3 linked regions of the Puniceibacterium sp. IMCC21224 genome follow. The protein of the gene in region 2 interacts with the protein of the main gene of each other region in a pairwise test. Links are inferred from orthologs where the notes say so. Each region holds a gene or a part of one and is shown on either strand. Other genes may lie near its edges.

What was found.
Region 1: the proteins of IMCC21224_RS08350 (region 2) and IMCC21224_RS07635 interact in binary tests that used the Escherichia coli proteins (3 or more experiments, as listed by UniProt). The link is inferred for Puniceibacterium sp. IMCC21224 from one-to-one orthologs.
Region 3: the proteins of IMCC21224_RS08350 (region 2) and sfsA interact in binary tests that used the Escherichia coli proteins (3 or more experiments, as listed by UniProt). The link is inferred for Puniceibacterium sp. IMCC21224 from one-to-one orthologs.

What each region holds. Positions count from the first base shown.
Region 1 is NZ_LDPY01000001.1:1,657,694-1,667,198, reverse strand. What follows is about bases 2,784-5,642. They hold IMCC21224_RS07635 (putative 2-aminoethylphosphonate ABC transporter ATP-binding protein), read right to left. Parts: upstream 4,852-5,642; coding sequence 3,715-4,851; downstream 2,784-3,714. Other genes in these bases: IMCC21224_RS07630 (putative 2-aminoethylphosphonate ABC transporter substrate-binding protein), read right to left, coding at 4,926-5,642; IMCC21224_RS07640 (putative 2-aminoethylphosphonate ABC transporter permease subunit), read right to left, coding at 2,784-3,712. In the rest of the region: IMCC21224_RS07650 (transketolase), read right to left, coding at 1-51; IMCC21224_RS07645 (NAD(P)H-dependent oxidoreductase), read left to right, coding at 201-1,541; more of IMCC21224_RS07640, read right to left, coding at 1,703-2,783; more of IMCC21224_RS07630, read right to left, coding at 5,643-5,948; IMCC21224_RS07625 (EamA family transporter), read right to left, coding at 6,173-7,009; IMCC21224_RS07620 (aspartate aminotransferase family protein), read right to left, coding at 7,006-8,367; phnY (phosphonoacetaldehyde dehydrogenase), read right to left, coding at 8,439-9,505. UniProt on the Escherichia coli protein: Part of the ABC transporter complex CysAWTP involved in sulfate/thiosulfate import. Responsible for energy coupling to the transport system.
Region 2 is NZ_LDPY01000001.1:1,823,211-1,832,756, reverse strand. Bases 6,647-9,546 are described here. They hold IMCC21224_RS08350 (glutamate-5-semialdehyde dehydrogenase), read right to left. Parts: upstream 8,780-9,546; coding sequence 7,514-8,779; downstream 6,647-7,513. Other genes in these bases: proB (glutamate 5-kinase), read right to left, coding at 8,837-9,546; IMCC21224_RS08355 (histidine phosphotransferase family protein), read left to right, coding at 6,893-7,495; IMCC21224_RS08360 (DUF3553 domain-containing protein), read right to left, coding at 6,677-6,865. Outside these bases: IMCC21224_RS08395 (VWA domain-containing protein), read right to left, coding at 1-388; IMCC21224_RS08390 (carboxypeptidase M32), read right to left, coding at 698-2,182; ctaA (heme A synthase), read right to left, coding at 2,179-3,330; IMCC21224_RS08380 (RNA methyltransferase), read right to left, coding at 3,383-4,147; IMCC21224_RS08375 (thiamine phosphate synthase), read left to right, coding at 4,339-4,971; IMCC21224_RS08370 (1-acyl-sn-glycerol-3-phosphate acyltransferase), read right to left, coding at 4,977-5,813; IMCC21224_RS08365 (GNAT family N-acetyltransferase), read right to left, coding at 5,810-6,571. UniProt on the Escherichia coli protein: Catalyzes the NADPH-dependent reduction of L-glutamate 5-phosphate into L-glutamate 5-semialdehyde and phosphate. The product spontaneously undergoes cyclization to form 1-pyrroline-5-carboxylate.
Region 3 is NZ_LDPY01000001.1:179,558-189,188, forward strand. Bases 4,369-7,353 are described here. They hold sfsA (DNA/RNA nuclease SfsA), read right to left. Parts: upstream 6,221-7,353; coding sequence 5,516-6,220; downstream 4,369-5,515. Other genes in these bases: IMCC21224_RS00835 (hypothetical protein), read right to left, coding at 4,369-4,412; IMCC21224_RS00840 (hypothetical protein), read right to left, coding at 4,417-5,439; IMCC21224_RS00850 (molybdopterin-binding protein), read left to right, coding at 6,267-6,989; IMCC21224_RS00855 (N-acetyltransferase), read left to right, coding at 6,986-7,353. Also shown: IMCC21224_RS00805 (GNAT family N-acetyltransferase), read left to right, coding at 1-356; IMCC21224_RS00810 (4a-hydroxytetrahydrobiopterin dehydratase), read left to right, coding at 353-643; IMCC21224_RS00815 (peroxiredoxin), read right to left, coding at 662-1,150; IMCC21224_RS00820 (NAD(P)/FAD-dependent oxidoreductase), read left to right, coding at 1,240-2,448; 16S rRNA (guanine(966)-N(2))-methyltransferase RsmD, read left to right, coding at 2,445-3,002; map (type I methionyl aminopeptidase), read right to left, coding at 3,027-3,836; more of IMCC21224_RS00835, read right to left, coding at 4,041-4,368; more of IMCC21224_RS00855, read left to right, coding at 7,354-7,723; IMCC21224_RS00860 (peroxidase-related enzyme), read left to right, coding at 7,720-8,289; IMCC21224_RS00865 (OmpA family protein), read left to right, coding at 8,261-9,244; IMCC21224_RS00870 (LysR family transcriptional regulator), read right to left, coding at 9,318-9,631. UniProt on the Escherichia coli protein: Binds to DNA non-specifically. Could be a regulatory factor involved in maltose metabolism.

The sequences.
Region 1 (9,505 bases), 160 kb from region 2 along the record:
GCGCCGCTCAAGGCTGACATTTGATCCGCCCCTGACTGTTGTGCTGTCCATGGCTCCCCCTCCGAAACTCTGCGGTCAGAACAGCATTCCCGGACGGTCAGTTCAATCAACTATTCTTAACCAATTATTTAGCTAAGCTTAAAAGATGTCGACGCCCGCACATGTTAGCCTGGCTGAAAATTCACACCCGGAGCAATATCATGAACCTGTCATCTCTTCTTGCCGCCCGCACAGCTAACGGGCAGCCGGTGCGCGTCGGCCTTATTGGAGCGGGCAAATTCGGGTCGATGATCCTGGCACAGGCCAAACATATTCCCGGCTTTCAGATCGTTGGAATCGCCGATCTCGACGTGGAGAAGGCGCGGGCCTCGCTGAACCGCACCGGCTGGACGGCGGATCGCTATGGCGCCACGTCGATGGGTGATGCGGTGCAGAACGGAACGACCTGCATCACCGACAATGCCGCCGCCCTGTTTGCCTGCGACGCCATAGAATGCATCATCGAGGCGACGGGCCATCCGTTGGCTGGCACCCGCCACGGGCTGGCCGCAATTGAAGCGGGCAAACATGTGATCATGGTCAATGTCGAGGCGGATGTGCTGTGTGGTGCTGTGCTGGCGAATCGTGCGCAGCAGGCGGGTGTGGTCTATTCCATGGCGTATGGCGACCAGCCCGCCGCGATCTGCGAACTTGTCGACTGGGTGCGGTCATGTGGCTTTGAACTGATCGCGGCGGGCAAGGGCATGAACTTTGCCCCGCCCTATCGCTACTCAACACCCGACACAGTCTGGAGCTATTTCGGCTGGAGCGACGAAGAGGTGGCGGCTGGCGATTTTAACCCCAAGATGTACAATTCCTTTACTGATGGCACCAAGGCAGCGATCGAAATGGCGGCGGTGGCCAATGCGACGGGGATGGATTGCCCGGACGACGGGCTGGCGTTTCATCCGGCCGGGCTGCAGGATCTCGCCAGTGTGTTCCGCCCAAAATCCGAGGGTGGTCAACTGGCAAAACCCGGCCTTGTCGACATCGCATCCAGTCGCGAACCGGACGGACGCGTGGTGCTGAACAACATCCAGTACGGCATGTTCGTGACGTTCAAGGCACCCGACGAATACACACGCGCCTGTTTCCAGCAATACGGCCTGCTGACTGATCCGTCGGGCTGGTACGGCTCGATGTGGCGACCGTTCCACCTGATCGGGCTGGAAACATCGGTCTCCGTGCTGTCTGCCTGTCTGCGCGGCGAGGCGACAGGGTCGTCAACCCGCTGGCGTGGCGACGCCGTGGCCACCTCCAAGGGCGACTTTGGTGCGGGCGACTATCTGGACGGCGAAGGCGGCTATAAAGTCTGGGCCAAGGCGATCCCCGCCCAGCAGTCACACCGGCTGAATGCACTGCCCATCGGGTTGGCGCATAACATAAAACTGAAAAAGCCGATCAAGAAGGATCAAATCGTTCGTCTGGACGATGTCGAGATTGTCGATGACATCGATATCTTCGCCCTGCGCGACGCGCAAAGGGCGTTTCTGGACGGCTGATGGCGCGACACAACCGTCTGCGCTAAAACCGAGCGACTGCAGCGCCACGGGCTGAACCGGAAATCCTCCGCCTCAGAGAGACGCCGCGCATTCCAGTCGGGTTGCAGGCGGTGTGACCATAGCGAACCCAATCGCCAGCTATGCTATCCGGGGCTATGGCGTCACCGCGTCCGCCAGGCCTGGGTCCGTTTCAGGATCCTGCGGGATGCCAACAGATGCAGCAGGCGCGCCGCCACGTTGGTGTAAAAGATCATCATCCCCATCGCGGCAGCCGGCGCAATATCGCCCGCGTCATCCATGTTCAGAACCGCGACTGACGCCAGTGCGGTATGGGTCGAATAGATGAACACAACCGCCGACACCGTGGTCATCGCATTCACGAACAAGTAAATCGAAATGTCGAGGATTGCCGGCAGACAGACCGGCACGGTAACCTGCGCGAATAACTTGTGAAACGGCTGGCGCAAGGAGCTGGCAACAGGCTCGAACTCTGCATCAATCTGTTTGAGGGCCGTCAGCGCCGTCAGGTGTCCGACGGTAAAGAAGTGGGTCACTGTAGACAGCACAAGGATCGCCATCGTACCATAGACAAAGTGCAAAGGGTTGTCCGGGCTGTTAAAGAAAAAGATATAGGCCAATCCCAGCACCATGCCCGGCACCGCCATCGGCAGCATCGCAAGAAATTGGTAAAACCCGCGCCCCGCGCCAAAACCGTCGATCTTTTCCACCATATACGCGCCGGTAAAGACGATTACGGTGCCGAACACGGCTGTCAGCAACGCCAATTTGATCGAATTGCCATAGGCCGCCCAACCGCCGCCATCCATACGATTGAAATCGTAATTGTTCAGGCTCAGGCTCAGATCATAGGGCCAGAACTTGATCAATGCTGCGAACTGACACGTGGCGATCAGCCCGATGATGAACAGCGCGATGGCCCCGCACCAAACCATGCAAAGTCTGTCAAAAACCCGGTCCGGCTTGGGCTCATACGGCACCGAGCGCGCCGACAGCAACGAGACCTGCTTTTTCTGCGCGTGCCGGTCAACGACAAAAGCCAGCACTGCCGGAATTAGCAGAACCACCGACACCACCGCACCCATTTCAAAGTTCTGCTGGCCGATGACCTGTTTGTAAATGTCGATGGCCAGCACATTATACTGCCCGCCAATCACTTTTGGCAGGCCGAAATCGGTGATAACCAGCGTAAAGACCACAAACGCCGCCGAGATCAATCCATAGCGTGCACCGGGAATAGTCACGGTCCAGAACGTACGCCACGGGGTCGAGCGCAGGGAATCCGCGGCCTCGTACTGGCGTTGATCCGCGATAGACAAGGCCGTGGATATGATGATCATGGCGTGCGGAAAGGTAAAGAACACTGACCCTACGACAATGCCAAGTGGGCCATAAATCGACTGCCCCAACAGCAACTCTTTGGCAAAACCCTGATTACCGAACATATAGATCAGCGCAATCCCAGGCAGCAGCGATGGCACAAGGATCGGCATCATCCCAATCAGCCGGAACGCGCCTTTGTAGGCCATACAACTGCGACTAAGCGCATAGGCAAAGCCAAAGGCCAGAAAGACAGTCACAACGGTGCTAAGACCGGCGATGAACAGCGAATTCTGGATCGACTGATACAGCGACGCGTTTGAGAAATATTCAGCATAGTTCTGAAACCCGATCGATTGCACCGGCCGCAGGTTGATCCGTCGCCACGCGTTGCTGTCGTATTCCTGCCATTTTGTCGTGCGTTGCAGATCAAGGCCGACCAGATAGGGCGCGTCGGCATCAAGGCTACGAATGCGATACATCACCGGACTGCGGAAACTGAAATCAGCAAAGAATTTTGTGACCGCGAGCCGACCGTCCGAACTGGTTTTCAGATCATCCGCGCTATAGGCACCAGTCTGCTGGTTCAGCTTGGCCACATTGACCGGTGGCGCAAAGGTTCCCGCCGCGTCGCTGGCCTGAATTTCATACCGCGCCAGATCAAAGCCATAGGTCACAAGCGACTTGGACAGCATCGTATACAGCGGCAGCGCCAACGCCACGATCAGATAGAGCGCGATAATCAGAATAAAGCCACGTTTGACGACGCCATCGCGATCCAGCGACAGACGAATAGGGCGACCGGACGGCAACGTGGTGTCAGCGGTGTTCATGCTCAGGCGCCCCTGACAAAGGCCAGAACACGTTCGGCCGGCAGTTCGACGCTCAGATCGGTGCCCGTTTCAAGCGCCAGCCTGCGCATCGCATTCATCGAAAAGTTGGCCACCAGAGGCACCCCGGCAAGCGCGTTGCTGCGCAGATGTGTGCGCCAGAATGATCCCAGAAACTCCATATCCGTGATTGTGACCGGCAGCAGATTGTCTGCCCCCGCCTCACCTGCCGGATGCGGCAGAATATCTTCGGGGCGGATCGCCACCGTAACGTCCGATCCGTCGCGGATGCCCGCCGCGCCGGTTTTTAGCGTTACATCGCCCAGTTGTACGTGGCCATCGTTCAGCCGTGTTTCGATCTTGTTGGTCTCACCGATGAAATCGGCCACAAACAGCGACGCCGGGTGGCGGTAAATGTCGGTCGGACTGCCGACCTGTTCGATCACGCCGTGATTCATCACCACAATCCGGTCGGCCATCGACAACGCCTCTTCCTGATCGTGCGTCACCATAATGGTGGTCACACCCAGCTTGCGCTGCAATTCCTTGATCTCGTGGCGCAGGTGCACACGCACCTTGGCGTCCAGCGCCGAGAGCGGTTCATCCAGCAGCAACAGACCGGGATTGATCGCGATGGCACGCGCCAGCGCAATTCGTTGCTGTTGTCCGCCGGACAGATTCGCCGGGTATTTTTCAGCCTGTTCCGGCAAGCCGACCAGATCAAGCAGCTCGCTCACCCGCGCGGCAATCTCGGGTTTGGGCCGTCCGGTGTTTTCAAGCCCAAAGGCGATGTTGCGGCGCACGGTCAGGTTCGGAAACAGCGCGTAAGATTGAAACACGATGCCATAATCGCGCTTGGATGTCGGCAGCGACGAAATATCGGTGCCACCCTGATGGATGGCTCCACGCGACTGCGGATCCAGCCCGGCAATGGTGCGCAACAGCGTGGTCTTGCCGCACCCGGACGGTCCCAGAAAACAGACAAATTCGCCGGATGCAACGTCAAGGTTGATATCCTTCAGCGCAACGAAATCTCCGAAGGCTTTCCAGAGGTTCCGAATCCGAAGATACGGCTGCGCTGCGTCCATAATGACGTCCCCATCAGTCGCGGGCGCAATGCCGCCCTGTACGATTGCATTCATGCTGTCTGTTCCAGGATAGAGTTTGGACCGCCGGGGCGCCACTTGGGGCGCCCCGGCACCGAAACCGGATGGCCTTAGCCCTTGGGCTCGGACTTGGTGTCGTACCGGTTGGTCCACTCTTCGAGAATGGCGCTGCGGTTGTTCGCCGCCCATTCAAAGTCGTTGTCGATCATCGCGTCGGTGATGCCTTCGGGGAAATAATCCACCGGTTTGGCGATGCCCGGAATGCCGACCACAGCGTAGCCAACATTGTACATTTCCATCGCCTTTGGCGTGATCGACCAGTCGATCAGCGTCTTGGCCGCCTCTTCGTTCATGGTGCCTGCAATCAGCGACGTGGCTTCCATGTCCCAACCGATGCCTTCTGTCGGAACGACGATTTCCAGCGGCGCGCCTTCAGCCTTGGATTTGGCGCCGCGAAAGGCAAAGGACACACCGATGACGGTTTCGCCCGATGCCGCCATCTTGCACGGTTTAGAGCCGGAATGGGTATAAGCCGCGACGTTTTCGTGCAGCGCATCCATGTAGGCCCAGCCCGCATCTTCGCCCATGATCTGGAGCCAGCTCGACACATCAAGGAACCCGGTTCCCGAGGATGCCGGGTTCGGCATGACAACGTGACCGGCATATTCCGGCTTCGTCAGGTCGGCCCAGGATGTTGGCGCAGTCAGGCCCAGCTTGTCCCCTTCGACGGTATTATAGCAGACCGATGCGACCCAAGCGTCCATACCGACCCAGGACGGCGGTGTATCGCCATCGCGAAAACGCGCATCAAGCGCATCCAGACCGGCGGGTGAATATGGCTCAAGCATCCCTTCGGATTTGAGGACAAGCAGCGATGTTGCCGCCAGACCCCAGACCATATCCGCCTGCGGGTTTTCCCGTTCGGCCAAAAGCTTGGCCGTGATCACACCGGTTGAATCGCGCACCCAGTTGATTTTGATATCCGGATGATCTTCGTTAAAGGTCGCGGCGTAGCGGGCCAGATCTTCGGCCTCGACAGCGGTGTAGACCGTAAGTTCGGTTTCGGCAAAGGCCATTGTCGCGCTGAAAGCCGTGGCGCAAACTGTCAGATTCAAAAGCGTTTTCGTGTTCATTGCAGGTCCCTGTTGGTTGGCGCGCGGTCAGCGCCGGTGAATCCGCCGCTTGGCCACCCGCGTTCGCGGTTCTCTTATTGCGGCGGCGCATCACATTTTAATGACACGGGTGATATCACCGCCGATTTGGATCGTGATCCTGAATTCAGTCTGGGAACTGCCCAACAATAAGTAAAATCTATTTATCTTATGGTTGGATTAAGAGAAACGTTCGATATGGCCAATTATCCTATGGACAAGGCGATAACGCCCCCCCCAACGATTACTGCGGCGGCAAGCCGCCCTTTCCATGGGCGTTCGCCGAAAAGCACCACTCCGATGAGTGCCGCGATGATGACGCTGGATTCGCGAACCGCCGACACGGCCGCAAGTGGTGAAAAGGTTTTGACATAGAGCACCAACCCGTAAGCGGCCCCGGCAAGAACCCCAGCCAGCAGTCCCGCCAGCAACGGGCGCAGTTCGAACCGCCCCCCGCCAACCCCGCGCGAGATGATGATCGCCATCGGCACCGGCGCTTCGAGCACAAACAGCCAACCGATATAGCCCAGCGGCGCATCCGACAGCCGCACCCCGATCCCGTCCGCCACCGAGTATGTCGAGATGCAGATGCCCAGGCACAGCGCCAGCAGAACCGTACTGCGCCGGGCGTCGACGGCACCGCGTTGCAGCGCCAGAATGCTGATCCCCAGGCAGACCGCACCCAGTCCGAACCAGCCAGAGACCGGCAACGTCTCACCCACCAGCAGAAACGCCATCAACGCAACCGTCGGCGGGGCCATACCGCGCGAGATCGGATAGACCTGCGACAGATCGCCAAAGCGATAGGAGTAGAACAGCAACAGGTAATAGCCGTAATGTACCACTGCCGAAATCACGATCATCGGCCAGCTTGCCGGGTCGGGGCTGGGCGACATCCAGATCAACACGATCCCGATCAGTGCGTGGCAACCCGAAACGCCGGCCAAAACAGCAGCGCGATCCGGCACCGCCTTTACCATCGCATTCCAACTGGCGTGCATCACGGCGGCGAACAGGACAATCCCCAGAGCAAACAGGCTCACTGGGTCGCCTCGGCGCGGATGGCGTCTTCGACAATGCCCAGGGCGCGGTCCAGATCTTCGCGCGATATGATCAGCGGCGGCGACAGCGTCAGGACGCAGCCCGCGCTGATTTTGAAACTCAGACCCGCCTCAAGACAGCGATAATAGATCCGTTCCGCCGCCGTGCGGCCCGGAGCGCGGGTGCCGCGATCCTCGACAATCTCGATCCCGAACATTAGCCCCCTGCCCCGAATATCGCCAACAATGGGATTATCGGCCAGTGCCGTCCGCAATCGGGTCAACGCATAAGCCCCCAGTTCGGCAGAGCGTTCAACCAGCCCGTCTTCTTGCAGGATCGCGATAGTGGTCAGGGCGGCGCGTGCGGTCACCGGGTTCTTTTCGTGGGTGTAATGCCCAATGGCAAAATCGCCGCAAACATCCAGATCGTGGCGGGCGACAACGGCCGCAATCGGCAGAATGCCTCCGCCCAGCGCCTTGCCCATCGTGACGATGTCCGGGATCACCTCATCATGCTCGAACGCGAACATGCGACCGGTCTTGCCCAGACCGGTCGGGATTTCATCCATGATCAGCAATGCGCCGCGCTTGTGGCATGCCTCTTGCACGGCCTTCCAAAATCCCGGTGGCGGCACCACCGGCACCGCGCGCATCGGTTCTGCGATCACCGCAGCAACATCCCCCTCGCGGCCCAGAACATAGTCCACCATCTGCGCGCAAGCGAGGCCACAGCTCTCTGGCCCGGCATGATTATAGGGGCAGCGATAGCAGTTGAACGGGGCGATATGTTCGGTTCCCGGCATCAGTGGCCCTGCGATGTGGCTGCGAAATGTCTCTTCTCCGCCGATGCTGGCCGCGCCAAAACCGGCGCCGTGAAAACTGTCCCAAAAGCTGATGGTCTTGAACCGTCCGGTCGCGGCGCGCGCGATTTTCAACGCGACTTCGTTCGCATCCGATCCGCCGGTGGTGAACAATACCTTGTTCAGATCCCCCGGCGCGATGGCGCCCAGCGTTTCCGCCAATTCAACTGACACGGCGTTGGTGAACCGACGCGGGGCAAAGCTCAGATCATCCAACTGCGCCTTGATTGCCGCCACCAGCCGGGGGTGGGCATAGCCAAGGTGATGTACCGAATTGCCATGGAAATCCATGAAACGACGGCCGGCGGTATCCTCGATCCAAATGCCTTCGGCTTTGGCTATGGTCGACACGCAGGGGCTGGACAGGGATTGATGCAGGAACGCGTCGGCATCGCGCGCCAGCAGGTCGCGGGTTGCGGCATCGGGATGCGTTTCAGCCCAGGCGCGGCGGGCGGCAGAGGTGTTGGATTCGCCCTCGGTATGGGTAACGGCCTGACTCATGATACTTCCTTAAGAACGCAAGAAAGGGCGAGGCCCGCAAAGGCCCCGCCCGGATATTGAAACAACAGGCCTCAGCCCCAGGGCAGAGAGAACGTCTTGATATTGGTAAAGCTCTTCATCGCTTCGATCACACCTTCTTTGTAGCCGTTGCCACTGTCCTTGATGCCACCAAACGGCGACATCTCGATCCGGTAGCCCGGCACCTCCCAGATGTTCACCGTACCGACAACCAGATCACGGATGTAGTGCTGCATCCGGCGGTAATCATTGGTGCACACACCCGACGACAGACCAAAGGCGGTGGAGTTCGAGATGGCGATGGTCTGCTCATCGCAATCCGGCACACGCACGATCGGAACGATGGGACCAAAGGTTTCCTCCATCACCAGCTCGCTCTCGTGCGGGACGTGATCGACCACGATGGGTGGCAGTGACGCGCCATTGCGCCCCGGATGATAGAGCACCTTGGCGCCCTGCGCTTCGGCCTTGAAGACGCGGTCCTCGAACGTCTCGGCGGCGCGGGCGTGAACCACGGTGCCCAGTTCGGTCGTAGGGTCCATCGGATCGCCATACCGCAGCTTTTGCGCCCGCTCCAACACCAACGGCACAAACCGGTCCGCCACGCTTTCCTGCACCAGAATACGCTTGACTGCGGTGCAACGCTGACCCGAGTTTTTGGTCGCCCCGGCAACCGCCAGATCCGCCGCCTTGGCCAGATCGGCATCCGACAGATCGTTGCAGATGATCAGCGGATCGTTCCCGCCCAGTTCCAGCACCTGACGTTTGTAGACCGCCTTGGCCGCGATCATTTTGCCCACCGGCACACCACCGGTAAAGGTGATCAGGTCGTAGTCCGGGTTGACGACCATTTCATCGCCAATGTCTTGCGGCCAGCCGGTGATCACCGACAACATCTGCGGCGGCAGACCAGCCTCGTACAGCGCATCCGCGAGCCAGATCGCGGTAAGCGGCGTCAACTCGGTCGGTTTGAGCACGACGCAATTGTTGGTGGCAATCGCCGGGGCCAGCTTGTGGCTGACCATGTTCAGCGGGTGATTGAACGGTGTGATGGCCGAAATCGCCCGCAGCGGTTCGCGCGTGGTAAAGATCTTGCGTGCCTTGCCATGCGGGGTCAGAT
Region 2 (9,546 bases):
CCTGATGGCGCCCTTGCTGTTCCATCAGCCGCTCGCGCAGCGTCTCCATCAGCTTGTCAAACCCGCCAAGCGCTTCGATCTCGGCCTTTTCTGCGGGTGTCAGGTGCTTTTCGGCCATATTGGTCAGCCAGTCAGCGGGCACATCCACCGCCTGCATCACCTGCTCAGGACTGATTGCATCCAACCCAGAAAAGCTGGCGGAAAAGGCACGGTCAAAGCGGTCGATGTGGCGTTCATCCTTCACCATCGCCGTTCGGGCAAGATAATAAAACGCCTCGGGGTCATAGGTGGCAAGCCCCGCTTTCATCGCCGACAGAAAAGTCAGGTATTCACGCAGGGACACTGGCACGGATGCGTTGCGCAAGTTTTCAAAGAAGGGAACAAACATAGACGATTTCCTAGCGTGAATCGTGGCGGAAATGAATGGGAATATGCGTTTGGGAACCTGGCTGACAGCCCGTCTCACAGTCCAGGATCCGCCCATTGCGTCAGCCGCTGCTCAAACAGGGCACGCACCGCAGCGAAAATCTCACTCCCCGTTCTTGCAGGACTCGCTCTCGCTCCAGCAACGCGACCGCTCCCAGAGCACTCCAGGCAATGGCGCTCAGACCTATCCGCCGACACCACCCCTCGGAGCGGGCTCGCGCGTGCCACACACTCCGGAAACCAGCGTGCGCGGCACGCGCACTCCGCAGGATCAGGTTGCGAAATCGTAGATCGCGCCGAACTTGGTCTCCAAGTAATCGAGCAGTGGCTTCTCCGAAGGCTCTGCACCGCAGGCCCGCGCAATGACCTCGCGCGGCTCGTACAATCCACCATATTGTTGCACGTGTTCGCGCAGCCATGCTGTGGCAGCTGTCAGATTACCCTGCGCCAGTTGGTCATCCAGATCCGGCACCGCCGCGCGCAACGCTTGATTCAGACATCCGGCATAAACATTTCCCAATGAATAGGTCGGGAAATAGCCAAACAACCCCGCCGACCAATGCACATCCTGAAGCACCCCGTTCGAGGGGCGGTCGACATCGAAGCCGAAATCCGCCTTAAAGCGATCATTCCACGCGACTTCCAGATCCTCAACCTCGAGCGCGCCTGCGATCAGCGCGCGTTCCAGATCGAACCGCAGCAGCACATGCAAATTGTATTGCACCTCATCGGATTCGGTCCGAATAAAACCGTTCTGCACCCGGTTGACGGCGGCGTGGAATGCATCAGCATCCGCCAGCCCCATATCACCAAAGTTATCCGTCATCCGGGCGAACAGCCATCCGGTAAAGGCGCGGCTGCGGCCCAGTTGGTTCTCGTAAATCCGGCTCTGGCTTTCATGTACGCCCATCGACACGCCCTGCCCCAGCGGCGTGAGCCGATACTCTTGCGCAATCGCCTGTTCGTAGCAGGCGTGGCCGACCTCGTGGATCGTGGAGTAGAGACAGTTGAACGGATCGCTCGCACTGGTGCGCGTGGTGATACGCACGTCGTTGCCGGAACCGGAGCTGAACGGATGCACCGCCTTATCCACCCGCCCGCGGCTCAGATCATAGCCAAAGGTTTGCGCAATCTGGCGCGTCAGCTTCATCTGCGCCGCCTCGTCAAACTCACCCGACAGCCCCTTGGGCTGCGGCCTCTCCAGGATCTCTGCGCGCAGGGCAACAAGACGCGGGCGAAGCGCACCAAACATCGTCGACAGGCCCGCCGCAGTCGCTCCGGGTTCGTAATCGTCAAGCAGCGCGTCATAGACATCGGCCCCGTCTGACAGCGCGGCCCCCTCTTCGCGGCGCAGGGCCAGCACTTCTTTCAGCACGGGTGCGAAAGTTGCGAAATCGTCCGCCGCGCGCGCCTCGGCCCACAGGCCGTGGGATCGTGATGTGACACGGGCAATCTCCGACGCCAGTCGCGCCGGCACCCGGCTTGCGCGATCAAAGGTGCGGCGGATATGGCGCAGCTGCGCCTGCCCCACAGGGTCGAGTTGCGCGCCCGCCAGCTCGGCCAGCCAGTCACCAACCCGCGGGTCAGTCTTGCGGGCATGCAGCACGGATTCGATCGCGGCCATCTCATCGCCGCGCTGGTCGGCAGCGCCGCGCGGCATCATGGTTTCCTGATCCCAGCCCAGCCGCCCCGCGATTTGCCCAAGGGCGCCGGTGTCGCGTTGAAAGGCCATGAGATCGTCAAAAGCGTTGGTCATCTGGTCCCTCTCAGGGATTGAGCAATCGGATATTGTGCGGCAAAGCGGGCGCGCAGGATCAGCACCCACAGCAGAACCGCACCAAGCTGGTGAAGGATCGCGATATGCCAGGGCGCGCCGTACAGCACTGTGCCGATGCCCAGTAGCATCTGCAGCACCAGCATCCCCAGCACGGCGTTGAACCGGAATCGCGTATCCGAATTGGGCGATTTGCGCGCGCGGGTCCAGACAACCAGGCCCAGCAGAAACAGACCGTAGCCAACCATGCGGTGCACAAACTGCACAAGGCCGTCATTTTCAAAGAAATTGCGCCAGATCGGTTCGATCTCGAACGGCGTTGGTGGCAAGAATGCTCCGGCCATCAGCGGCCAGTCGGTATAATTGCGGCCTGCGTCAATGCCCGCGACCAGCGCGCCAATCAGGATCTGCACAAAGGCCAGAACGGCCAGCGCCGTCCCCCAACCTGCCAGACGCGATTCGCGCGAACGGCGCGCCTGCATCAGCACCCGGTCTTCGCGCCCCAGCGCAAAGACATACCACGCAATGAAACCCAGAATGACAAAGGCCAGCCCCAGATGCGTCGCCAGTCGATAGCTCGCCACGTCAGTCTGATCCCCGGTCAGGCCAGACGACACCATCCACCAGCCGATTGCCCCCTGCGCGCCGCCCAACGCCCCAAGCAACAATAGCCGACCCGTCCAGCCCACAGGGATCTTGCGCGCCGCCAGAAACCCAAAGAACCCGACGGCCCAGACCAGTCCGATAACCCGGCCCAATTGCCGGTGCCCCCATTCCCACCAATAGATGAACTGAAACGACGACAGGCTCATGCCCTGGTTCTGCAACTGGTATTCCGGGCTGGCCTGATATTTTGCAAATTCCGCCTGCCAGTCAGCAAGGTTCAAGGGTGGCATCGCCCCCGAAACCGGTTGCCATTCCGTGATCGACAACCCCGAATCCGTCAGCCGGGTCAGCCCGCCCACCGCAATCATCACCACGACGAGCGTAAACAGCATCATAATCCACAGCCGGATCGCCCCGCGTGCGCCATTCCGGCCACGGTCGATGATACCGGTCGTCGCCGCACGGTCCTGCGGTTTGGGGGCATCGGTACCCACCTCTTCGAAAATGCTGCGTTTCCCTGTCATCGCTGGCTCCTTATTCTGCGGGAACCTAGGCCCCTCTGCGTGACGCTTCAAGTCAGTCGCCATGTTCCTTCCAGCGCACCATTTGACGCATCACCCCGTGCAGCATCCGCACGTCCATCTGCGTCAGCGGCATCCGGCTCCAGAGATTGCGCAGATTGATCTTCATGCTCTGCGCCTTGGACTCGGGAAAGAAGAAACCGGCCGTTTCCATCCGATCTTCGTAATGCTGCGCAAGCGTTTCGACGTCCAGCACGGTGGCCCAGTCAGATCCGGCCATTGCCTCTGTCCGTGGGGCAATCGCGGTTGTTGCGCGGCGCCACTCATAGCCCATCAGCAATGTGCATTGCGCCAGGTTCAGCGACGGAAACTCCGGGTTGACCGGCACCGTCACAATGGCATTGGCCAATGCAATATCGTCATTCTCCAACCCGGCGCGTTCCGGGCCGAACAATACCGCCACCTTTTCGCCTGCCGCGATGCGCGCCTGCGCCTCGATCATCGCGCCTTCGGGGCTATAGACCGGCTTCGTCAGCCCGCGCACCCGCGCCGTGGTGGCCAGCACAAAGCTCGCATCCGCGACCGCCTCAGCCGTGGTTGGATAGACCTGTACCCCGTCCAGCACCCGCCCGGCACCGGACGCCATGGCAACCGCGCTCTGGTTCGGCCAGCCGTCACGCGGCGCAACAAGCCGCATTCGGTCCAGACCGAAATTCAGCATGGCGCGGGCAGCTGCACCAATGTTTTCACCCATCTGCGGACGCACAAGGACAACGCTGGGTTGGGGCAAGGGCGCGGGGCTGGCGGTTGGATCTGTCATGGCGAATTGCCTATGCCGCCCGGCGACGGGCGGCAAGTGCGCAGTGCCCGGCAACTGGCGTTTTTCTGTCGCCAATCGTCGCAACCCCGTGTCATGAACCAGTCATCGAAATAGCAGCAACCCGATGGTCAAACCGAATGCAGCGCGCTATAGCCACGCGAATGCCGCGATTACCGAGGGAGCGCCCGGATATGACCGAGACCGAGCAGCCACAGTTATACTTGATCACCCCGCCTGAGTTCGACCTGAACAGCTTTCCTGCGCAATTGTCCGCCGTGCTGGAAACCACCGACGTGGCCTGTATCCGGCTGGCGCTGGCCACCCAGGACGAGGATCGCATTCTTCGGGCCGCCGATGCGCTGCGCGAAATTGCGCATGCGCATGACGTCGCCATGGTCATCGACACCCATGTGATGCTGGCGCAGCGACTGGGTTTAGACGGTGTGCATTTGGTCGATGGGGCACGATCAATCCGCTTTGCCCGGAAAACCCTTGGGCCCGAGGCGATTATCGGCGCATATTGCGGCGATTCCCGCCATGAGGGCATCAACGCGGCTGAGGCTGGCGCGGATTACATCAGCTTTGGCCCGGTCGGGCCAAACGCGTTGGGCGACGGTACATTAGCGGACACGGATCTGTTCCAGTGGTGGTCCGAAATGATTGAACTGCCGGTTGTCGCGGAAGGCGCGTTGGACGATGCGACGATCCGGAGATTGGCCCACATGACAGACTTCTTTGCCATCGGTGAAGAGATCTGGCGCCAGAATGATCCGGTAGATGCACTGCGGGTATTGATGCAGGGGCTCTCAGAGACTGCCAGCTAACACCTTCAGGACTCTGGTGCTGACAGCCGGGAATGGGCGCGACGCACCTGATCTTCGAGCTGCTGCGCCAGGGCCTTGCGGGTGGGAAAATCGGCGACCCGCAGCGGCGGATGATAGATCAGCTCTACCCGACCTTGTTTCGGCGCTGCCAGCGTCTTGACCAGATGGCTGCCAAAGCTCATGTCGCCCCACCAGCCATAGAACCGCGGATCGGCGCCCGGTGGCGGATGATACACCACTGTGACCGGCTGGATCTGCACATTCTGGCGCAGCGACGGATCAAAGAACGCCGCGAAAAGCGTTGATTTAAAGGGTAAGACCCGCAACCCGTCGGTCGAGGTCCCCTCGGGAAAGAACAACAGCCGGTGGCCGTGCGACATCCGTTGCGCAAATGCCCTAGTCTGCGCCTTGGCATCGCGCGGATCACGGCGGATGAACAATGTGCCGGTGGCGCGGGCGAGCCAGCCGATACCGGGCCAGCCTGCCACCTCGGATTTTGAAACAAAGTAAACGTTCTTGCGCGAATTCAACGCAAAGATATCCAACCAGGACGAATGGTTCGCCACGACCGCACCGGGCCCACCGATGCGTGGACCCTGCACGCGAATTGGCAAACCGAGAATGACAAACGCCGCGCGACACACCCCCTGAGTGATATAGGGTGTCACCGGTCGGTCCATACCACATAGCGGGCGTTCAATCAGCCGGACCAGCAACAGCAGCACAAGTCCGCCAAAGACCACGATCCCCAGCATGAGCCCGCGCCGCAAGACCCTTAGCCAGTCGCGGACACCGTATTTCTGCGGTTCGGGGGCATCTCCAGCGTTCCATGTGACGCTCATTTCGCCGCATCGCGCTGATACAGGCCCTTTTGACGGTCATTCATCCGCGCTGTATCCATCACCAGACAGACATCGGTGGTGTGAAAGGCATGGTCCACAAACGCACCATCCCCAACGCACCCGCCCAGCCGCAAATAGGCCTTGATCAAGGCCGGCGTTTCGATCACCGCACGTTTGCGGTCAATCTCGTCCGGGGGCAACAGATCCATCGGTTGGTACGCCCGCGCGCGAACCCGCAACTCGTCCGGTGCAAGGTGGCGCGCATGAAGATACGACAAGGGATGCGCAAGCGCCTCGACATCGGTGCCGTGAAAGCTGGCGACGCCAAACAGGATTTCGATACCGTGCTCATCGACATACCGGGCAAGCGCCTGCCACAGATGGACCATCGCGGATCCACCGCGATAGTCTGGATGCAAACAGGATCGCCCCAATTCCAGCAGCGTGCGCCCGGTGTTTTGCAGCGGGGCCAGGTCGTATTCATCTTCCGAGTAGAACTGACCGGCCGCGGCAGCCTGATCGCTGCGCAGAACACGATAAACGCCGATAACCTCACCGGGTCGCGCGGCGTCGCATAAAATGAGATGATCAAAGAACGGGTCGAACCGGTCCTGCTCGAGGCGGGCGTCGTGGTCGACCATCGCGCCGCCGCCGCCCAGCTCGGCTACAAATACCTCGTAGCGTAACCGCTGCGCCGCGCGCAGATCCGCGGCGGACCGTGCCAGCCGAACGGTAAATTCGGGCGAGGTGGCTACCATGATCGGCTCCCAGACGAACGTCATCACGGGGTGTCTAGGCCGGGACAACAGGGTTGGCAACCGCTGCGCGATGCCGGAGATTAACCTGTCGTAAACTATCGCACCCTAGTCTGGTGCTTCAAAGAAGGGCAGCAACGTGATACGGGAACCATCTATAACAACCTTGCCCTCTTCGCGGAAATTCACCGTAATCCTGTCCCCGATGTTTGATTGCACCTGCCCGGTTCCCCAGTCAGGCTGATCGGGATGCGTGACCAGCATGCCCGGTTCCAGTATTGCATTCAGCGCGTTCATCCACACCTCCTCGTTTCGGAGCAATTCATGCCCAAAGATACTACCGACCTCGCCGCTTTGATAGGGTCACGCATCTGTCACGATCTGATCAGCCCGATCGGCGCTATAAGCAACGGGCTGGAATTAATGTCGATGGGCGGAACCGACAGCACCAGCCCGGAAATGCAGCTGATCAATGACAGCTGTGTCAGCGCCGCCGCACGGATTCGTTTCTTTCGCATCGCCTTTGGCAGCGCTGGCGATGCACAGCGGATCAGCCAGCGCGAGGTGTTGGCGGTGCTGCGCGATCTAGACGCCGGGTCGCGCGTGAAAACGGACTGGCAGGTGACTGGGGATCTGCCCAGACACGAAGTGCAACTCGCCTTTTTGGTGCTGATGTGTATCGAATCCACAATGCCGCGCGGTGGGTCGGTGGTTGTACACTGGTCCGATGGGCGCTTTCGGATTGAGGGCACATCGCCACGCCTGACCATCCAACCCGAGCTTTGGTCGGTGCTGACCGACAACGCCGAGGATGTCGAGATTTCGCCTGCGATGGTGCAATTTGCGCTGCTGCGGGTGTTGCTACGAGATACCGAGAGAACGCTTGCCTGCCACCCCGAGGATGACAGGCTACTGGTCGTGGTTTGATCGCCCCAGCGGCGGGCGTCAGGACCGAATCGCGCCGTCGCCGGTAACGAGGTACTTAAAGCTGGTCAGCTGTTCGGCTCCGACCGGGCCACGCGCATGTAACTTGCCCGTCGCGATACCAATCTCGGCCCCCATTCCAAATTCACCACCGTCGGCGAATTGGGTCGAAACGTTGCGCATCAGGATCGCACTGTCCAGCTGGTCAAAGAACTGGCCGGCGGCGGCATCATCCTCGGTCAGGATACATTCCGTATGGCTAGATCCGTAAGTACGGATATGAGCGATCGCCGCGTCGATATCCGGCACCACACGGGCTGCAATCACCATATCAAGGAATTCTGTGCCCCAGTCCGCTTGGGTCGCGGCGACGGTGCCGGGAATGGCCTGGAGCGTCTCGTCGGCGCGCACCTCGACTCCGGCGTCCAGCAAGGCCCGGATCAGCCCCTGCCCAATCGTGTCCACCACGTCGCGGTGAATCAGCAGGCATTCCGCGGCACCACAAATTCCGGTGCGCCGCGTCTTGGCGTTCAGAACCACGTTCAGCGCCTTGACCGGATCTGCGTTGGCGTCGACATAAATGTGAACGATCCCTTCGAGATGGGCAAACACCGGCACCCTTGCCTCGCGCTGAACCAGTCCGACCAGTCCCTTGCCGCCGCGCGGTACGATCACATCGACAGTCCCGGTCATTGTCAAAAGCTCAGATACGGCGGCGCGGTCGCGTGTGGGGATCAGTTGAATCGCGTCCTCGGGCAGACCCGCTGCGCGCAACCCGGCAACCAGGCAGGCGTGAATGGCGGTTGCGGAATAAAAGCTTTCGGAGCCGCCGCGCAAGATTGCCGCGTTGCCGGATTTCAGGCAGAGCGCCCCGGCATCCGCCGTCACGTTGGGCCGACTTTCGTAGATAATGCCGATGACACCCAGCGGAGTGCGCACCCGTTGGATATGCAGACCGGTGGGACGGTCCCATTCTGTCATCACCGTGCCAATCGGGTCCTCTTGTCCGGCGATGGCGCGCAGCCCGTCAACCATGGATTGAATCCGCGCTTCGGTCAGCAACAGCCGATCCATCATCGCATCGGACAATCCCTTGTCGCGACCGAACGCCATGTCTTTCTCGTTGGCGGCGATGATTGTTTCCCGCGCGGCCCAAACGGCGTCAGCGGCAGCCATCAGCGCCTGTGTTTTGGCCGTTGGCGACGCATTGGCCAGCTGGCTGGAAGCCACGCGCGCGCGGGTGCCAATGTCGGCCATCAGAGTGGGAATGTCGCTATGGTCCTGCATGAGTCAGTGCCTTTTTCTGCGGTCGGATCTGCGTATTTAGAAAGAGAAGAAGTGCGGCTAGACCGCCATGTCATCCCTGTGGATCAGCACGGCGCGGCCTGGATAGCCCAGAATAGTTTCGATTTCCGTGGATTTATGTCCTTGGATGGCGCGCGCCTCTGTAGCGGTATAGCGGGTGAGCCCCTGTCCCAGATCACTGCCCGCGCCGCTGCGGATCGCAACCGGATCACCACGACCAAAGTTGCCTTCGACAGCGACAATTCCGGCCGGCAGCAGAGATTTTCCACGTGCCAGGGCCCCTGCCGCACCGGCGTCGACGATCAGTGTGCCCTGTGGTTTCATCGCCGCGATCCAGCGTTTTCGGGCGGCATGCGGGTCCATCTGAGCGGTGAACCAGGTCGCAGGCGCGCCCTGCTCAAGGGCAGTCAACGGGTGCAGCACCGAGCCTTCGGTAATCGCCATGGTGCAACCAGAGGCGGTCGCGGTGCGCGCGGCCATCAGTTTTGTCTTCATCCCGCCTTTGGAGAGACCTGATCCCGCGTCGCCGGCCATCGCCTCGATCTCGGGGGTGATCTGATCTATCACGTCATAGCGGGTGGCACTGGGGTCGATCTGGGGGTTGCCGGTGTAGAACCCATCGACGTCTGACAACAGGACAAGCTGGTCAGCCCCGACAGTCACCGCCACCTGCGCCGCGAGACGATCATTATCACCAAACCGAATCTCGTCCGTGGCGACGGTATCATTTTCGTTCACAATTGGCACCA
Region 3 (9,631 bases), 1.6 Mb from region 2 along the record:
GGGACTATATCGCCGGGGCGTTGAACTTTATCGGGCGCGACACATTGTTTGGCCGCTACTGGGGCTGTATCGAGGATCACCCCTGCTTGCATTTCGAACTGTGTTACTATCAGGCCATCGACTTTGCCATCAGTCGGAGACTGAGCCGGGTCGAGGCCGGCGCGCAGGGCGAACACAAGCTGGCACGCGGCTATTTACCGACACCGGTGCATTCGCTGCACTGGATCGCCGACGCGGGCTTTGGTCAGGCCGTAGCGCGCTATCTTCAGGCAGAACGCGCTGCGGTGAATGAGGATATCGAGGTTCTGACAGCCTATGGCCCGTTCAGAAAGTCACAGATGGAGGAACATCAATGATCGAACTGCTGTCCGACACGGCCCGCAAAACGATGCTTGAACCGCTCTTTGAAACCGGTTGGGCCATGGTCGACGGGCGCGATGCGATCTGCAAGACTTTTGTCTTTGGCAATTTCATCGAAGCCTTCAGCTGGATGACCCGCGCCGCATTCTGGGCCGAAAAATGGGATCATCACCCGGAATGGTCAAACGTTTATAAGACTGTCGAGGTCACGCTGGCCACGCATGATGTTGACGGTCTGAGCTCACTGGATGCCAAGCTTGCGCGCAAACTCGACACCCTGTGATCTTAGGTCGGCTAAGCCTCAGAGTTTGGCCAGCAGTGATTCCCCTGCGGAAACTTCGCAGGTGCCGGGGCTTTCTTCCGGCAGGAATTGTGTGACAACGCCATCCTCAACCAGCATCGCATAGCGTTTGGATCGCGCGATCAGCCCGGCTGGCGGCGCGTCAAAATCCATCCCGATCGCCTTGGTAAAGCTGCTATCCGCGTCGGCCAGCATGGTGATGCCTGCCGCCGTCGCGCCGGTCGCCTCGCCCCAGGCTTTCATCACAAAGGGGTCGTTGACCGAGACGCAGATGATCTCATCGACGCCTTTGGCGTCAAAGTCGCCCTTGGTGCGGACAAAGCTCGGTACATGCGCCGAATGACAGGTCGGGGTGAACGCGCCCGGCACAGCGAAGATCACCACTTTGCGGCCTTTGATCGTATCGGCCAGCGCAACCTGTTCGGGTCCACCGTCGCCCAGACACACCAGCGTTGCGTCGGGCAGTTTGTCCCCTGTTGAAATCGCCATTTGTATCGCTCCTTGAATTGCGTTTCCCGTCTTGGCGCATATAGGGTGCGGCACGAAAAGGCGAATGTCGAGATGCGGAGGCGAAGCATATGAGCAATGTCGTAGTGATCGGCGCAGGACAGGCCGGTTCTGCCTGTGTCGCGCGTCTGCGCAACAAAGGGTTCGACGGATCCGTCACGCTGATCGGTGCCGAACCTGTGCCACCGTACCAGCGCCCGCCATTGTCCAAGGCCTATCTGCTGGGGGACATGGCCGAGGATCGGTTGTATCTGCGTCCCGCCAGTTTCTATCCCGACAACGGGATCAATCTGCGCACCGGGGCATCGGTGCAAGCCATAGACGCGGTTGCGAAAACGGTGACTCTGGCAGATGGGGCGCTGCCCTACGACCATCTCGTGCTGACCACCGGGTCACACCCGCGTCGCCTGCCTGCAAGCATCGGTGGCACCCTCGACGGTGTCTTTGCTGTGCGCACCCTGGCCGATGTGGATGCCATGGCGCCGTGCTTTGTCACGGGCGCGCGGTTGCTGATCGTCGGCGGCGGCTATATCGGATTAGAGGCGGCAGCGGTCGCGGCCAAACTGGGCCTGAGTGTGACGCTGATCGAAATGGCCGACCGCATTCTGCAGCGGGTCGCAGCGCCCGAAACCTCGGACTATTTCCGTGCGCTGCACACCGCGCACGGCGTCACGATCCGCGAGGGCGTGGGCCTGACGCGGCTGCTGGGCGACGGGGCGGTGTCGGGAGCGGAACTCAGCACCGGTGAGGTCATCGAAGCGGATTTTGTCATCACCGGTGTTGGCATCACTCCCGCCACAGAACTGGCTGAGGCAGCGGGCATTGCGCTGGACAACGGCATCCGCACCGATGCCCAGGGACGCACGTCGAACCCTGCGATCTGGGCTGCCGGGGACTGTGCCTCTTTTCCGCATGGCGGGGTGCAACTGCGGCTCGAAAGCGTCGGCAACGCCATCGACCAGGCCGAGTGTGTCGCCGACAACATCCTTGGCACGGGACGCGAATACGCGGCCAAGCCATGGTTCTGGTCGGATCAGTTCGACGTCAAACTACAGATCGCCGGCCTGTCGACCGGGTATGACCGCATCGTGACCCGTCCGGGCGACGAAGGAACTGTATCGTTCTGGTACTATCACGGCGACCGACTGCTGGCGCTGGATGCAATGAACGACCCCCGCGCCTATATGGTCGGCAAACGCCTGATCGAGGCCGGGCGCAGCGCTGATCCGGCACTGATCGCGGACCCGGCAACCGAACTCAAGGCACTGCTGAAACCATGAGGATCATTGCGGGACAGTTGCGCGGTCGAACCCTTGCCTCGGTTGGTAAGGGTGATCCGGCGGCGCATCTGCGTCCGACCACCGACCGCGTCCGCGAAAGCCTGTTCAATGTGCTGGCCGGTGGGCGCTTTGGCGATCCGTTCGACGGCACCCGTGTTCTGGATCTGTTTGCCGGCACCGGCGCATTGGGGCTCGAGGCACTGTCGCGCGGATCGGTGCATGTCACCTTTGTCGACGACGGGCGCAAGGCCCAGAGCCTGCTGCGCGAGAACATTCGCCTGACCGGCACCGGCGCGCAGACCCGTGTTCTGTCCACTGACGCCAGCCGGTTGCCGGTGGCCGAGACCCCTTGCAATCTGATCTTTCTTGACCCGCCCTATGGCAAGGATCTGGGATTGCGCGCCCTTACCGCCGCTGGTGATGCGGGTTGGATTGCGCCCGATGCGCTGATCGTGTGGGAAGAGAACGCGCCACAATTCGTGCCACCGGGCTTTGCGCCGCTTGATACACGGCGCTATGGCGACACGCATGTGACGTTTCTGCGCGCGACCTGAGATGGCGGACCGAAAGGCCGAATATCAATACGTTGGGTGAAATAAGTTACCGGGCGAGAGGGTAAAGACTTCGACCCCATCCGCCGTTACACCCACCGAATGTTCGAACTGAGCCGACAACGATTTGTCGCGGGTCACGGCGGTCCAGTCATCTGCCAGTACCTTGGTTTCCGGGCGACCTAAATTTACCATCGGTTCGATGGTGAAAAACATGCCCTCTTCGAGCAGGGGACCGGTTCCGCGGCGACCGTAATGCAGCACGTTGGGCGGCGCGTGGAATACCCGCCCCAGACCATGACCACAGAAATCACGCACGACGGACATGCGGTTCGCCTCGACATAGGATTGGATAGCATAGCCGATGTCGCCAAAGGTATTGCCGGGTTTCACGGCCGCAATACCTTCCATCAGGCTGTCATGGGTGACTTGTATCAGCCGCTCGGCTTTGCGCGGCAGCTTACCCGCCACATACATCCGGCTGGTATCGCCGAACCAGCCATCCACAATCACCGTCACGTCGATATTAAGGATATCGCCATCTTTGAGCTTTTTGTCACCCGGAATGCCGTGGCACACCACATGGTTTACGCTGATGCAGCTGGCGTGTTGATAGCCCTTGTAGCCGATCGTGGCCGAAGTGGCCCCCGCCTCTTTGACGGCGCGGGTGATAAATGCGTCAATTTCGTGTGTCGTCTGACCAACAAAAACCAGCGGCGCAACCTCATCAAGGATGCGCGCGGCCAATGCTCCGGCCACATGCATACCGGCAAAGTCACTGGCTTCGTAAATGCGTATACCGTCCCGGGTGAGACGGCCTCGGGTGTCTTCGTCCAAATCTACGGACTCCATCGTCTTATTACTTGATACTTAGTGCGTTTTACCGCCCTTTGCCAGAGGCGGCGGTGCCGCATCTTTGGCACCGCCGCCAATTTGCTGCAACTGCACGGGCCCAATAAACCATCAATTGCCGTAGTGTAAAGCGTCTACGCCGCAAATCTCCCCTATCGGTCGTGTCGTTACCCTGAGCAGGGGGCTGGACTAATTGCTGTCCAGCGGAACGGCATCCACCGCAGGCGCCGTAGGTTTGGCGGGATGCCGGACCTCTGGCAGCGGATCACGTTGCAGCAGGGCAATTCCCACCGTCCCGCCGATAATAAGGCAGGTCAGCCCGATCGGCAGCAACCCGACGAAGCGTTGCCATTTGCCGCCCCCTTGCAGCACAAAACCAGAAACCGCCGCCGCCAGCGCGATGCAAATCGCGATCAACTGCCATTTGAACAGCACGTCGAGCCGCTTTAACCCGGTATCAATATTGCGCGGGCCCTCAACGTCCCACGAGAATAGGAGCGACGCAACAAAAGCCGCCGCCCAGGCCGTCAGTAGCAAACCCATCACTGTGCTGTTGCGCATCGTTTCAGTCCCCTTGCCAATAGCTTGAAACGTTTCGCGCTGCGTCCAGGTAGACTAGGACGCTAGACGAGTCGTCTTTGCCCAGCAAAAGCGCGTCCCCGCCCAGTGTGGGCGGCCCGTCTTGCGCCGCGGACGCGTACACCTCACCGCGATGTATACCCCAGAAATCGGCGCGCCCAAAATACGACGGGTCCAGATGCATCCCGATGCGGCCATCATATCCGGCAAGAACCAGGGTTTCGTCCCCCAGCAGGCAGATCGCCAGCCCCGGCGCCTGATCCGTCCTGCGGGTCGCCGGTATCACGAGGTCGGGGATGCCATCACCGTCCATATCGGGTTCCAGATAGGGTGCCTGCCCACCCTCACGCCCCTTGGCCATTCGATCCGATAATCGAAAGGCGACATCATCGAACCCACACCCGAGCATCGTCGCCACAACAGCATCAAAGGCCACTTCTGTGTCGGCACTCATGATTGGGTCCAGCCGGTCGCCCCCGCCCTGCCACACCAGACAGGCGGTAAAATCCAGCGCCGTCATTGCGGCGCGCTGCCCCGGCTCTGGCGACGTCAGAGTCATGTTGCCGAGGATCAGTTCGCCCAATCCTCCGACGCCTTCCGATGCGCCGCGAGGCGTGGGGTTTGCCAAAAGATCGCGCGCCATGGCACCAAAGACAAACCGCCGCTGATGCTGCGGCGCGTTCACGTCCCCGTTGTTCGGGCCGGTGTTGTCGCGATTGCGGAAGTGCCAGCCCGCGATGTTCAGCGGATTTATCTCGACCGGTCGTAACGGTGCTGCAAACACTGGCAACTCTGCCCCGTCGCGGTCCAGCATCTGAATTTGCCAGCCATAGTCAGTCGGGACCAACGAAAATGTCTGCGCGCCTGCCTCGTGGAAGAATGCCTCGTCCATCGTGACCGAACCTGCGATCTCGCGGCTGGCCCATCCCGCCTCTCCGCCACAGGATTGGGTGGCGTGGGCGGGCGACAGGCCCAGCATCGTCAGAATTGTTGCAAGATACCACCGCATGCGGACCTCCTTTGCACCGGCTGTCAAAGGCAATGGGCCAAGCCTAGCAACCGTACGCAGATGCGTCCAGCCGCGCCTAGCCCATGTGGAACGGCAACGGCGCGCCAAGTATCACCGCCTCGGGCGTGATGTCGCAGCCGTGGCACAGCACCTCGATCCCGGTCGCCCGCGCCGCCGCAAAGCTCGCAGCATAGGCCGGGTCGAGATCAGCGGCCAATGTTACCGAAGTACAATCAGTGCGCTGCACCAAATAAAGCATCACCGCGCGATGCCCCTGCTGGACCATTTTAGCCAGATCATCGAGATGCCGCGCCCCGCGGGTGGTCACTGAATCGGGAAACTCGGCCAGTCCGGTCTGCCGTGACAAGGTGACGGATTTCACCTCGACATAGGCATCGGGCAGTCCCTCGCCCCGCAACAGGAAATCGACACGGCTTTTCTGGCCATATTTCTGTTCACGCAGCACTTGCGGATACGCATTCAGCCCTGGCACCGCCCCGACCTCAAGCGCGCCGCGCAGCAGGCGGTTTGGCAGGCTGGTGTCCACCCCAACAAACGCCCCTTCAAGTTCGATAAGACGCCAGCCGTATCCAAGCTTTTTCTTTGGATCATCGTTCGGCTCTAGCCAGATCCGCATTCCCGGTTCGGCCAGACCCAGCATCGAGCCGGGATTGGCGCAATGGGCAACAACTTCGCTCCCATCCTCGAGCTGCACATCGGCGAGAAACCGTTTGTAGCGGCGGATCAGACGGGCGGGCACAAGAGGGGTTTGAAAGCGCATGACCAGCGCCTATACCTGAGCATATCCGCTACGCAAGGAGCCCGCGATGCCCAATCCCACCGCCGCCATGCTGGTCATCGGAGACGAGATCCTGTCGGGGCGCACCCGCGATGCCAACATGTATCATCTGGCGGGCGAGCTGACCCATATCGGCATCAACCTTCGTGAAGTACGCGTGATCTCGGACGACGCGGACGCGATTGTCACCGCTCTCAACGACCTGCGCGCGCGCTATGATTCCGTTGTGACCTCGGGGGGGATCGGGCCGACCCATGACGACATCACCGCCGACTGCATCGCGGCCGCATTTGGCGTCGGCATCACGGTGCGCGATGACGCGCGGGCGCTGCTTCAGGCGCATTACGACCGCAGCGGCAAAGAGTTCAATGAGGCCCGCCAACGCATGGCCCGCATCCCCGACGGCGCAACGCTGATCGACAATCCAGTGTCGGTTGCGCCCGGCTTTACGCTGGAGAATGTGCATGTCATGGCCGGGGTGCCGTCCGTGTTTCAGGCCATGGTTGCATCTGTGCTGCCGACACTCACCGGCGGCGCGCCACTGCTGTCACAAACCCTGCGCATCCAGCGCGGCGAAGGTGATATCGCTGGCCCGCTCGGCGCACTGGCGCAGGAATATTCCGATCTGCAAATGGGATCTTACCCGTTTCAGGAAAACGGCGTTTACGGCGCCAATGTGGTGATCCGGGGCACCGATCCCGCGCAAGTTCACGCCGCCATCGCCAAACTTTCTGATCTGTTTCCTGCATGACACCAGACCTGTCTCAGCTCTATGCCGTGACCGAGGCAACATGGCCCGCCGCCACACAGCAAGAGACCCCGGTCTTTACCTTGCGCAACGGCGCTGGCGGCGGAAAACGCGTGTCAGCGGCGACTGCGCGACCCGGCTGGACCCCCGACGATATCCCCGCCGCGGCCGACGCGATGCGGGCCATGGGGCAGGACCCACTGTTCATGCTGCGCGCTGGTGAGGATGCGCTGGATCAGGCGCTGGCTGATGCAGGTTATGTGGTGATTGACCCGGTACATGCCCTGATCTGCCCCATCGCACAACTAACCGACCTGCCGATCCCCCGCGTCACCGCCTTTGCGATTTGGGAACCGCTGGCCATCATGCGCGAGATCTGGGCCGCAGGTGGCATCGGCCCGGCGCGGATCGGGGTCATGCAGCGCGCGCAGGGGCCCAAAACCGGGCTTTTTGGCCGCACCGGCGACAAACCGGCGGGCGCCGGGTATTGCGCCATCCACGACGGTATCGCGATGGTCCACGCGCTGGAAATCACGCAGGCGTATCGTAGCAAGGGTCTGGGCAAGTGGATGATGCGCTGCGCTGCGATCTGGGCCGAACGTCAGGGGGCCACGCATATGGCCGTGCTCTGCACCACCGCGAATGTCGGGGCCAACGCGCTCTATGCTTCGCTTGGGCTGACGCTGGTGGGCGGCTACCACTACCGCATCCGCAAAGACAAAGGGACCGCATCATGACCCGTGACATGCCAACCGCGCTCAACCTGCCGTCTGTGGACCCGCTGCCACCCGCCACACAGAAATATTTCGACATCTGCCAGGACAAGCTGGGCATGGTCCCGAACGTTCTGCACGCCCATGCCTTTGATATCGACAAACTCAATGCCTTTGCCGCGCTGTACAACGATTTGATGCTGGCGGATTCGGGCCTGAACAAACTTGAGCGCGAAATGATTGCCGTTGTCGTGTCGTCGATCAACAAATGTTTTTACTGCCTGACCGCCCACGGCGCTGCGGTGCGCCAACTGTCAGGCGATCCAAAGTTGGGTGAAATGCTGGTGATGAACTGGCGCGTAGCCGAGTTGACGCCGCGCCACAGCGCCATGCTGACCTTTGCCGAAAAGATCACAAAAGCCAGCGCAGAGGTGCAAGAGCCGGACCGCGCCGCCCTGCGCGACGCAGGATTCACCGACCGCGATATCTGGGACATCGCCAATGTCACCGGCTTTTTCAACATGACCAACCGAGTGGCCAGCGCCACCGACATGCGCCCGAATGACGAATACCATTCGCAGGCGCGCTAAAGCGGCACTGGCGGCGCTGCTGATCGGCGGCGCTGGCCCCGCAGCAGCGCTGGATCTGAGCCTGCCCTCAGGTGCCCGGATGACTCACGAGGACACGACCGACCCCGGCAGCTACCGGCTGCCGATCGGCAACTGGACGCTGGAAACCGGCCTGCCGGTGCGGCGGGTTGAAGGTCGCGTCACCCGGCAGGCCTGGCGCATTCCGGGTCAGAGCGCCACAACCCTGCAATTGATGACCCCCCTGCGCGAGCAGATCGAGGCCGCAGGCTATACCATCCTGCATCAGTGCCCGTCACAAACCTGTGGCGGCTTTGATTTCCGGTTTGACACCGAGGTGCTGCAAGGCCCCGATATGTATGTCGACCTTGCCGATTTTCGGTTTCTTGCGGCAGTCCAGCAGACGAATGGCGGTGACGCGCTTGGCCTGATTGTCAGCCGCAGTGCCAGTGCCGGATACGTCCAGATCATCCGCGCCGGTGCTGCATTCACCAAGCTCAGCACCAGCGCGCCCGAGGCACCGCCGCCCCTCGCGCCGCTGCCCCTCGCGCCGCTGCCCCTCGCGCCGCTGCCTATCGAACTTGGCGGACTTGCCGACCGGCTCGACTCTGCGGGCCATGTGGTGCTCCCCGATCTGCGCTTTGACAGTGGAAAGGCTGGGCTGGGGGCTGATGATATTGAGTCGCTGGATACACTGGCCGCATATCTTGCCGCACGCCCGAACGCACGGTTGGTCATCGTCGGTCACACCGATGCCACCGGATCGCTTGAGGGCAATATCGCCCTGTCGCGCCGCCGTGCTCAGGCGGCGGTTGACTATCTTACCGGCCACGGTGTCGCGCGCACGCGGCTTTCGGCGCAGGGGGCGGGATATCTCTCTCCGATCACCACCAACACGACCGAAGATGGCCGTATGGCCAACCGCCGGATTGAAGCGGTGTTGTTACCCGACCCCTGAATCGCCCACAAAAAAACGCCCCGGTGTTACCCGAGGCGTCAAGGCGGCCTTACGAGGGCAGGAGGAAATAGTCTTACCAGTCAACAGGGCCTTTTTCGACAAAGGCCTGGACCAGAAAATCGATGAATGCGCGCACTTTGGGCTGGGTAAAGCGGCCCGGCGGATAGACCGCATAGATGCCTTGGATTTCAACGGGAAGATCCGGAATCGCATCCTCGACCAGCCCCTTTTCCATTGCATCAGAATACAGGAACGACGGCAGATAGGCGATCCCCAGACCGGCCACGCAGGCGTTTAGTAGCGATTGCCCATCATTTACCGACAACCAGCCCGCGGTGCGGATCTGCCGTTTTTCACCGCTTGGCGCAGTTACTTTCCAGACATTGC